2 regions of the Ruminococcoides intestinihominis genome follow, and region 1 is predicted to be linked to the other one. Evidence: a T-box and tRNA genes for the amino acid it is inferred to sense, from the RefSeq annotation. Region 1 holds a T-box; the other holds one or more tRNA genes.

Evidence for each region. The T-box of region 1 lies ahead of alaS (alanine--tRNA ligase). A T-box ahead of a tRNA ligase gene usually reads a tRNA of that ligase, here a tRNA-Ala.
Region 2: it encodes a tRNA-Ala, which carries the amino acid that the T-box ahead of alaS (alanine--tRNA ligase) is inferred to sense. The anticodon was not compared.

Annotation. Positions count from the first base shown of each region.
Region 1 is NZ_JBBMEY010000014.1:1,031-5,984, forward strand. Features, by position in the region: gene alaS (alanine--tRNA ligase) at 1-1,933, opposite strand, end outside; T-box leader at 1,999-2,201, opposite strand; gene WMO18_RS05110 (peptidase U32 family protein) at 2,240-3,469, opposite strand; gene mltG (endolytic transglycosylase MltG) at 3,469-4,872, opposite strand; gene WMO18_RS05120 (5-formyltetrahydrofolate cyclo-ligase) at 4,886-4,954, opposite strand, start outside.
Region 2 is NZ_JBBMEY010000001.1:141,490-146,443, forward strand. Features, by position in the region: gene WMO18_RS00730 (thiamine phosphate synthase) at 1-133, opposite strand, end outside; gene thiH (2-iminoacetate synthase ThiH) at 126-1,379, opposite strand; gene WMO18_RS00740 (thiazole synthase) at 1,393-2,163, opposite strand; gene thiS (sulfur carrier protein ThiS) at 2,221-2,415, opposite strand; TPP riboswitch at 2,474-2,578, opposite strand; tRNA gene WMO18_RS00750 (tRNA-Ala) at 2,727-2,802, opposite strand; gene ybaK (Cys-tRNA(Pro) deacylase) at 2,841-3,326, opposite strand; gene WMO18_RS00760 (hypothetical protein) at 3,337-4,041, opposite strand; gene WMO18_RS00765 (thiamine diphosphokinase) at 4,051-4,674, opposite strand; gene rsgA (ribosome small subunit-dependent GTPase A) at 4,671-4,954, opposite strand, start outside.

The DNA of each region.
Region 1 (4,954 bases):
CACCGAATAGCATCATAGCACCTAGCTTTTTAGCTTCTTCAATGTCCATTTCTTCAGAAACAACATCTAACTGGTCTAGGATTTTTTCGTTAACTAGGTTTTCTACCTTTTCTAGTTCATCATCAGTCATAGCTTCATAATGAGTAAAGTCAAATCTAAAGTAATCATCAGAAACTAACTGACCTGCCTGTTCAACATGAGTACCCAAAACTTCTCTTAATGCTGCTTGTAGTAAGTGAGCTGCTGTATGGTTACGAGTAATGTTCATTCTTCTCTTACTGTCAACCTTAGCAAAAACAGCGTCATCAACTGCAACAACACCTTTTTCTACCTTTACTGTGTGCATAAAGATACCTGATGCATCCTTAGTTGTGTCATTTACAGTAACAACTGTGTTGTCTGCAACTAATACACCGGTATCACCAATCTGACCACCACTTTCAGCATAGAAAGGAGTTCTGTTTAGAATGATAAGACCTTCTTCACCTTCGGTAAGAGCCTTAACTCTCTCACCGTCTTTAACCATAGCAAGAATCTTGCTTTCACAAGAAGTTACCTTATAGCCCTTAAATTCTGTCTTGTCAACATCAGAGAAGTCAATGCTATCTGATAGCCAAGCCTCAGCACCGGCATTCTTGTGGGCATCTCTTGAACGATCCTTCTGTTCCTGTAGAAGTTCCTGGAATCTTTCAATATCAACTGACATTTCATTTTCAGAAACAATTTCCTTAATTAAGTCAATTGGGAAACCGAATGTATCGTTTAGCTTAAATGCATCATCACCGGAAAGAACCTTGCTATCTGCTTTAGCAATAATATCTTCAAGCATCTGCATACCTTGCTTAACTGTCTTGCTGAAAGAATCTTCCTCAGCTTCAATAACCTTAACGATAAAGTCACGCTTATCACGAAGTTCAGGGTAAGCAGTTTCGTTTTCTTTAATAACAGTATCGGCAACTTTATATAGGAATGGGTCTGTGTAACCAAGAATTCTACCATGACGAGCTGCTCTTCTAAGCAGTCTTCTCAGAACATAGCCTCTGCCTTCATTTGATGGCATAACACCATCACCAATCATAAATGTTGTAGAACGAATATGGTCAGTAATAACTCTAAGTGAAATATCTGTCTTAGGGTCTTCGCCGTAGTTAACACCAACAATTGAAGAAATATGCTTCATAATGTTCTGAACAGTATCAACTAGGAATAGGTTATCAACACCTTGCATTACACAAGCAAGTCTTTCAAGACCCATACCTGTATCAATGTTTGGATGGTCAAGTGGAGTGTAGTTATCGTGACCGTCATTATCAAACTGAGTAAATACTAAGTTCCAAACTTCCATAAATCTGTCACATTCGCAACCAACACCACAGTCAGGTTTACCACAACCGTGTTCTTCCCCTCTATCGTAATAGATTTCAGAACAAGGACCACAAGGACCACTACCATGTTCCCAGAAGTTATCAGCCTTGCCTAGTCTAACCATATGGCTAGGGTCAACACCTACTTCTTTAGTCCAAATATCAAATGCTTCATCATCATCTTGATAAACTGAAATATATAGCTTTTCTGCCGGGATTTCAAGAACTTTAGTAAAGAATTCCCATGCCCAAGCAGTAGCTTCTCTCTTAAAGTAATCACCGAATGAGAAGTTACCTAGCATTTCAAAGTAAGTACCGTGACGGTCAGTGATACCTACTTCTTCAATATCAGGAGTACGGATACACTTCTGACAAGTAGTAACTCTTGTCTTAGGAGGTGTAACTTCACCTGTAAAATATTTTTTCATTGGAGCCATACCACTGTTGATTAGTAGTAAGCTTTTGTCATCCTTTGGAATTAGTGGGAATGAAGGAAGTCTTAGACAACCCTTTGATTCCATAAATGATAAGAATTTTTCTCTTAACTCATTAAGACCAGTCCACTGCATTGTTTTCTCTCCTTAATTAATATAAAAAATAATTGTTTATGAAAAATAAAAAACCTGCCCCTAAAATTAGGGGCAGGATAATTCCTGTGGTACCACCCTAGTTGAAGTGCAATAATGCTCTCCCTCTCGGACTCTTTAACGCAGAGATACGCTGTGTTCATCACACAGAGCTAATAGGTTGGCCCTGTAAAAATTCTTTAAGTAGTTTCACCAACCCTACTCTCTCTAAAAAAGAACATTTTACATTCTTCCTACTCACAGCTTTTTCATATTCCTTTAGTATTATAAACCAGCAAAAATGGTTTGTCAAGAACGCTTTTTACGAATTACAGAAGAAGGTGGAATTTCTTTATCTGTAGTCATAATCAGTTCTTCCATTGCATGAGGTGCACTTTCAACTGCAACACCATATTTATTCTTTAGTTCCTTACAAACTGTTGTAAATGGAATACCGGAAGGTGGCAAAACATCAAGTGTATCACCAACAAAGAATTTGTTTCTCTGAGTGATATTTGACACATTACCCTCATTACTTTCACAAACTGCCACTACATCATAATGTCTAATGTAGCCACCGTTTGAAGTAACTTGTCCAGGTTCTTTGCCAAGGTAAAAACCTGTGTTGTATTCTCTATGGCTGATTTTTTCAAGTTCTTCTTTAATCCAAGGCTTTAGAGTGTAGTTTTCTCTTTCTTTCATATAGTCATTTACTGCATGACGATATGCATTAGTAGTAACTGCACAGTAGTAAGCACTCTTTGCTCTACCCTCGATTTTTAGGGAAGAAATTCCACTTTCAATAAGCTCAGGAATATGCTCAATCATACACATATCTCTACTATTATATAGGTATGTGCCACCATCAGCCTCTTCTACAGGGAAGAACTGACCTTCCCTATTTTCTTCATAAAGATGGTACTTCCATCTGCAAGGCTGAGCACAGTCACCACGGTTGGCATCTCTGCCTGTTAGGTAACTGCTGATTAAACATCTACCTGAGAATGAAACACACATTGCACCATGTACAAAACATTCAATCTCAAGTTCCTTAGGAATCTTTGCTCTAATATCAACAATATCGTCAAAAGTCATTTCTCTTGCAAGAACAACCCTACTTGCACCCATATTGTACCAAGCATTTGCAGTATCGCTGTTTACAATACCTGCCTGAGTTGAAATATGTCTTTCAACATTCGGTGCATATTTCTTGGCAAGTTCAAAAACACCTAGGTCTGCAATAATAAAAGCATCAACACCGATTTCATCAGCATAACTAAGGAAATCAGGTAGTACTGCCATTTCGTTATTTCTAGGCAAAGTATTGCAAGTTACATAAAGTTTACTGCCATAAGAATGGGCAAGTTCTACTGCTTTCTTAAGCTCATCATTGTCAAAGTTTTTGGATGCAGTACGCATACCAAACTGTTTACCGGCAAGATAAACTGCATCTGCACCAAACTTTAGTGAATTCTTTATACACTCCATATCTCCTGCAGGAGATAAAATTTCCGGTCTTTTAATTTCAATATTACTCATTATTTGTTACCACTTATAGATAGATTATATTCATGTTCTTCTGCTGTAGAAGCATAGTAAGCCTGACCTGTCTTAGTATCGTGACAGAAGTAGTAGTAGCTTGTGCTATTTGGATAAATAGCAGCCTCAATAGCCTCTGAACTTGGGTTACATATTGGACCACTTGGTAGTCCCTTAATCTTATATGTGTTGTATTTACTGCTATACTTTTTGCCACCCTTAGATGCAGGTACATGCTTTGCATCACGATAAGGATAGTAAATTGTAGAGTCAAGACCCAGCTTTGCATAATCGGATGCATTACCTGAATCAAGTCTGTTGTGAATAACAGAACTTACATTGTACATATCATCCTTATCGGCAGCTTCTGCTTGAATTAGAGATGCTATAGTCATAATCTGGTCAAATGTATAACCTGTATCTTCTGCTCTATCTTCAACAGAAACTTTCTTAGAATAACCGTCAGCCTTGCTTAGAGTATTAACATTCTTTTCAGCAAAGTTACTTAACATTCTACTAACAGTTAGTGAAGGTTCTTCGTTTTCATAGAAAGTATATGTATCAGGATATAGATAACCTTCCAGCTTATAGTATCTACCATTTGACTTAGCCTTGCCCAGAACCTTTAGGAAAGCATAATCATCATCAAACTGATCACTGTTACATAAGCTTAGGAACTCATCCTTATCAGAAAGAACCTTCTTCTTAACTAGTTTATTGGCAATTTCGTTAATGTTCATACCTTCTGTAATCTGTACTTCAACAGACTTAACATTGTCGTATGGACTTTCCAAAGTATTAATAATAGCCTCATAGTCTTGGTTAGTCTTTAGCTTAATAGTACCATGTTCAAGGTACTTATCAACATGTTTCATACTACCATAGAACTTAAAGAACTTCTTGTCCTTGATAACACCTTTATCATATAGCTTATCAATTACATCATCAAAAGTATCTGTCTTTTCAATCTTAACAGTAACCTCATTTGCTTCAGGTCGAGAAATAGCAAGTAGGTCATCTACACCTGTTAGCATATATTTAGAAAGAACCACACCGGCCATAATAACCATTACAAGCCAAATAATTGTAAAGATACGCTTATTCTTCTTAGACTTACGCTTTTCCCTTTTCTTGGCTTCTTTCTGATGTTTCTTGTCAGCTTTCTTCATATCCTTTTCTACTTCAGCTCTGGTTTTGCCACCACTAAAGGAATTAAGCTCTTGACTATCAGTCAGCCTTGGCATAGTTTCTCTATCTACTCTTTGTCTTCTTGGTCTTTCTTCCCTTTTATGATAAGGTCTGTCAAGTTCATCTTCATCAATATGTAGATGGAAAGAAGCTACCTTCTTTTCTCTTTCTTTCTTAAGTCTTAACTCTTCATTTTCAAAATTATTATTACTCATATTGCACCTTCAATCAGATGTTTCTGGTATATTGCTCTGTGATTAAAACATTGATATTTTCATCGGTTTCTTCCACAGGAAT
Region 2 (4,954 bases), on a different contig from region 1:
CATAGTCATTTTCCGGCAAATGTTTTTCCCTAAGTACAATTGCCTTAGGTTTTGCTTTTGCAAGTTTTTCAATGCGTAATAAGAAATCTTCTTTACAGATTGAACTGTTGGAAATAACAATAATATCAGACATATAGGTAATCGTTTAGAACAGGTTGCAAGCCTTCATCTGTAATTTCATCATACATTTTCTTTAGGCTACGGTTATCATTAATTTCAAACTGTTCATCGCCTTGTTCTTCTTCTGTTTCTTTACCACTATACTTACTTTCGTGATCACCGATACCGGTAGATACACCGGCAGAAACTTTTGTTGCTGCAATCTTTACAATACCATTTCTGAATTCTGCACTTTCTCTTGAAGAAACTGTAATACCTACATATGGTAAAAAGATACGATATGCACATAGAATTTGGCAAAGTTGAGTTTCGTGTACATCAAGTGGATTAATCTTTTCATTATTGATAATCGGTCTTAGTCTTGGACAAGACAAGGACATTTCTGCATGAGGGTACTTTCTCTGTAAATAATACACATGAAGTGCACTTGCTAAAGCATCTTTTCTAAAATCTGATAGTCCTAAAAGTGCTGAAAAAGCAACACCTCTCATACCACCTCTTAATGCTCTTTCTTGAGCATCAAAACGGTATGGCCATACTCTCTTATGACCTAGCAAATGAAGTGTCTCGTATTTATCTGTATCATAAGTTTCTTGGAATACTGTTACATAGTCAGCACCACATTTATGAAGATACTCATATTCATCAGTATTAACAGGGTAAACCTCAAGTCCTACCATACGGAAATACTTTCGTGCTAATTTACAAGCCTCACCAATATACTCTACATTGCTTTGACCTCTGCTTTCACCGGTAAGAATCAAAATTTCTTCCATACCACTATCGGCAATAACTTTCATTTCTTTTTCAATTTGTTCCATTGAAAGTTTCATACGATTAATGTGATTGTAACAGTTAAAGCCACAATAAACACAATAGTTTTCGCAATAATTTGCTATGTATAACGGCGTAAACATATATACGGTATTGCCAAAATGCTTACTTGTTTCTACTCTTGCTCTCTGAGCCATTTGTTCTAGGAATGGTTCTGCTGCAGGTGATAAAAGTGCTTTAAAATCCTCTATAGAACAAGTTTCATGTTCAAGTGCTTTTCGTACATCTTTTGCAGTATATTTTGAATAGTCATAAGAATTCATATGGTCCATTACATTCTTACAAACATCTGACTCAATAACTTCCATACCGGGCATATATTCCATATGGTTTTTACGGTATGATGGGTCATTCTCCAGTCTATGTTTCTTCTCAAGTGCTTTTGGTGACAAAAACTCTGAGTCAATTAAAAATTCGTTTTCCATTAAAATTCACCTCTTAATTACGCAAGAAACCTGTTAATGGATCTGAAGAAGATGCACCACGAGTTAGAACTCTGCCTAATCCTGATAAGTATGCCTTTCTACCGGCTTCTATAGCATTCTTAAATGCAGATGCCATCAATGGTAAGTCACCGGCAGTAGCTAATGCAGTATTTGCCATAATTGCTGATGCACCCATTTCCATTGCTTCACAAGCCTGAGAAGGTTTACCGATACCGGCATCTACAATAATTGGTAAATCAATTTCATCAATTAGAATTTGGATAAAATCTTTAGTAGCTAGACCTTTATTTGAACCGATTGGTGAAGCTAAAGGCATAATTGATGCTGCACCGGCATTAACTAAATCACGAGCAACATTTAGGTCAGGATACATATAAGGCATTACAACAAAACCCTCTTTTGCCAGAATTTCTGTAGCCTTAATAGTTTCTTGGTTATCAGGAAGCAGGTACTTACTATCTCTCATAATTTCAATCTTTACAAAGTTGCCACAACCAAGTTCTCTGGCTAGTCTTGCAATTCTTACTGCTTCATCAGCATTTCTTGCACCACTTGTATTAGGTAGTAATGTAACACCCTTTGGAATATAATCAAGGATATTTTCTTGTTCCTTAGTATTAGCTCTACGAACTGCAAGTGTAATAATTTCAGCACCGGCATCCTTAATAGCTGAGTCAATAAGTTTCATAGAATACTTACCTGAACCTAAAATAAATCTTGAGTTAAATTCATGACCACCAATGATAAGTTTATCATTTTCCATTATAATTTCCTTCTTTCAATGTATATCAAGTTTGTTTTATTTTTTCTTAAGAAGAAATTAGCCTCCACCCATAAAGCTAACAACTTCTACTACATCACCATCTTTTAGTACAGTTGTTTCATAATCAGACTTTGAGATAATTACTTCATTACATTCAACTGCAATAGTCTTTGGGTTATAGTTTGCAATTTCCAGATACTGTGAAATAGTCTTTCCTGACATATCAACTTCTTTACCGTTAATTGTTACCACTTTTGCACCTCCTATAAGTAAAAAAAGAAGCTACCCTATGTTTGGGTAACTTCTCAAAATACATTAATAAATATATCCCTACGTTGGCATTATCCAAATCAGGTAATGGTCGAAGATTATATCTTCCTCTCAGCCTGTAACACAAGCTCCCATAATTTTTACTTTAATAATATTATACTCTTACTTATTATTATTTTCAATAGTTTAAAATTTTATTTTAATTTTTACGCCGTTTTTTCGTCATTTTCTTTTAAAGAAATAAAAAAATACCCATAGGTTAGCTAAAAGTGGCTTATCTATGGGCTTTTCTTTGGTGGAGATGAAGGGGCTCGAACCCTCGACTCCCACAATGCCATTGTGGTACTCTCCCAGCTGAGCTACATCCCCGTTCAATAAGATAATTCTATCACAAGGTAATGAAAAAATCAAGAATTATCTTTTATAATATCAGCTACTTCAACAGGAATTACCTTTTGCAATGAGGATAGTGACAACTCAACCTGGTTACCTACCCTACCTGCTGAAAAGTAGATAGTATCATAGTCATTAGCAGTCTTATGGATAAAAGTTTTAAACTGCTTTTTCATACCGATTGGCGAACAGCCACCATGGATATATCCTGTTAGTGGCAAAAGTTCTTTTTGGTGAATCATCTCTATTGACTTTTCTTTTGCAACTTTGGCAGCTTTCTTTAAATCAAGTTCTTTATTTGCCGGTACAACAAAAACATAATGTTCTTTACTTTTACCAACAGTTACAAGGGTTTTAAAAACCTTGCCTACTTCTTGATTAAGAGCATTTGCTACTTCTTCTGCGTTAAGTTTTGTATTATCATAAGCATAGTGAGAATACTCAATTTTCTTTTGGTCAAGAATTCTCATTACATTAGTTTTTTCTTGTTTTTTTGCCATAATATCACCACTAATTTTTGCTCATCATATTATAAGATGTTTTTACTGCATCTTCAGAAATATCACAAAACAGTTCATACACATTTACATTGCTGAGAACTTTATCAAGAACAGTTAATAGGCTTGACATTTTTTGTTTATCATTAATACAAAGTGTTTGTGGCAGGAATTTTCCTATAGCTTTCTTGGTAGATATTTTATTGATAACATTTTCTTTGCCTTGGTTGATACAACAAATACCTTTTAGTGGTACTAAAATATTTTTATTAATATCATGTTTACCTGAAAAAGGTGTGCCACAAGCATATATCTTATTATCAATTATTCTGATAACCGGTTTGTCGTCATTTATCATAACGGCTCTGTCCCCAAAATACTTCATCCACAAAGCACAATGGGTTGACTTTCCTGTACCACTATTTGCAGTAAAAAGATAGGCTTCATTATCAACAGATATTGCTGATGAATGAAGAAGTATTCCGTCATAATCTAAGATTGCTTCGTAAAATATCATTCCATAAATTACATACTCAGCAAGTGACCTTGATATATGAGGAAAAGAAAGGATATAGTTATCTATCCTTTCTTCTGTAACATTAAGAGTTATGTCTGGTTTTAAATTTTGATTTTTTGCTAAATATTTTTCAGAACGAGTAATTGTCTGTTTATATTTGGGTTCATAATAAACATTTAAACCACACATATTATATAGCATAAAAACCTCTTATTTATAATAAGTTAATAGGATTGCTCTGCCTCTGTTGATTGTGATTTCAGCTTCATCATCAACAAAAACATTGCTAATGCCACGAGATACATTATATGTTAAAGTCTTGTTGTTTAACATATATTCTGCACCTTTATATGTAACATTTACACTTTCACAACCATAAGGGAACACTGAGAAAATAAGGCCTTTCTTGTTGTTCATTTCGTATGAACCTTCCTTTAGGATACGAATTTCCTCACCGTTGTTTCTTGCAATACCGTTATAGTTATATTCTGAGAGAAATGCCAGAGTTGCAATGTTTGCAAATGTATGGTCGGTTCTACCACCGATTGAACCTAGTAGTAAGAAGTCCTTATAGCCTCTACGGATACATTCCATTACACAATGTTCTGTATCAGTATCATCCTTATGGGTATTTAGCTTAACAACTTCTGTGTTCTGTGGTAGTTCTTCCTTTAGTGAATCAAAGTCACCGATAATTAGGTTTGGAGTCAGACCTGCTTTCTTTGCAAAAGAATAACCTGAATCAGCACAAACAATAAAGTCATCACTTGTACATAGGCTTTTGATTTCTTCTACATTTGTATCCGGTGAACCGGAAATAATTACACATCTCATTTTCTTCTCTCCCATTCTTTAATGTCTTTTATTTCATTATACATATCAACATAGCTATTGTGTCGTGACTTTTGAATTTTGCCTTCTTCTACCATTTGTAGAATAGCACAACCCTTTTCACAAGTATGGCTACATGAAGTAAACTTACACTGACCGATATAATCTTCAAATTCAGGAAACATATATTGAAGTTGGGTTTTGTCTTGAATATTAAACTTTTCAAGTTGCATAGTTGAAAACCCGGGTGTGTCACAAACATAACCACCATTAAACTTCAGTA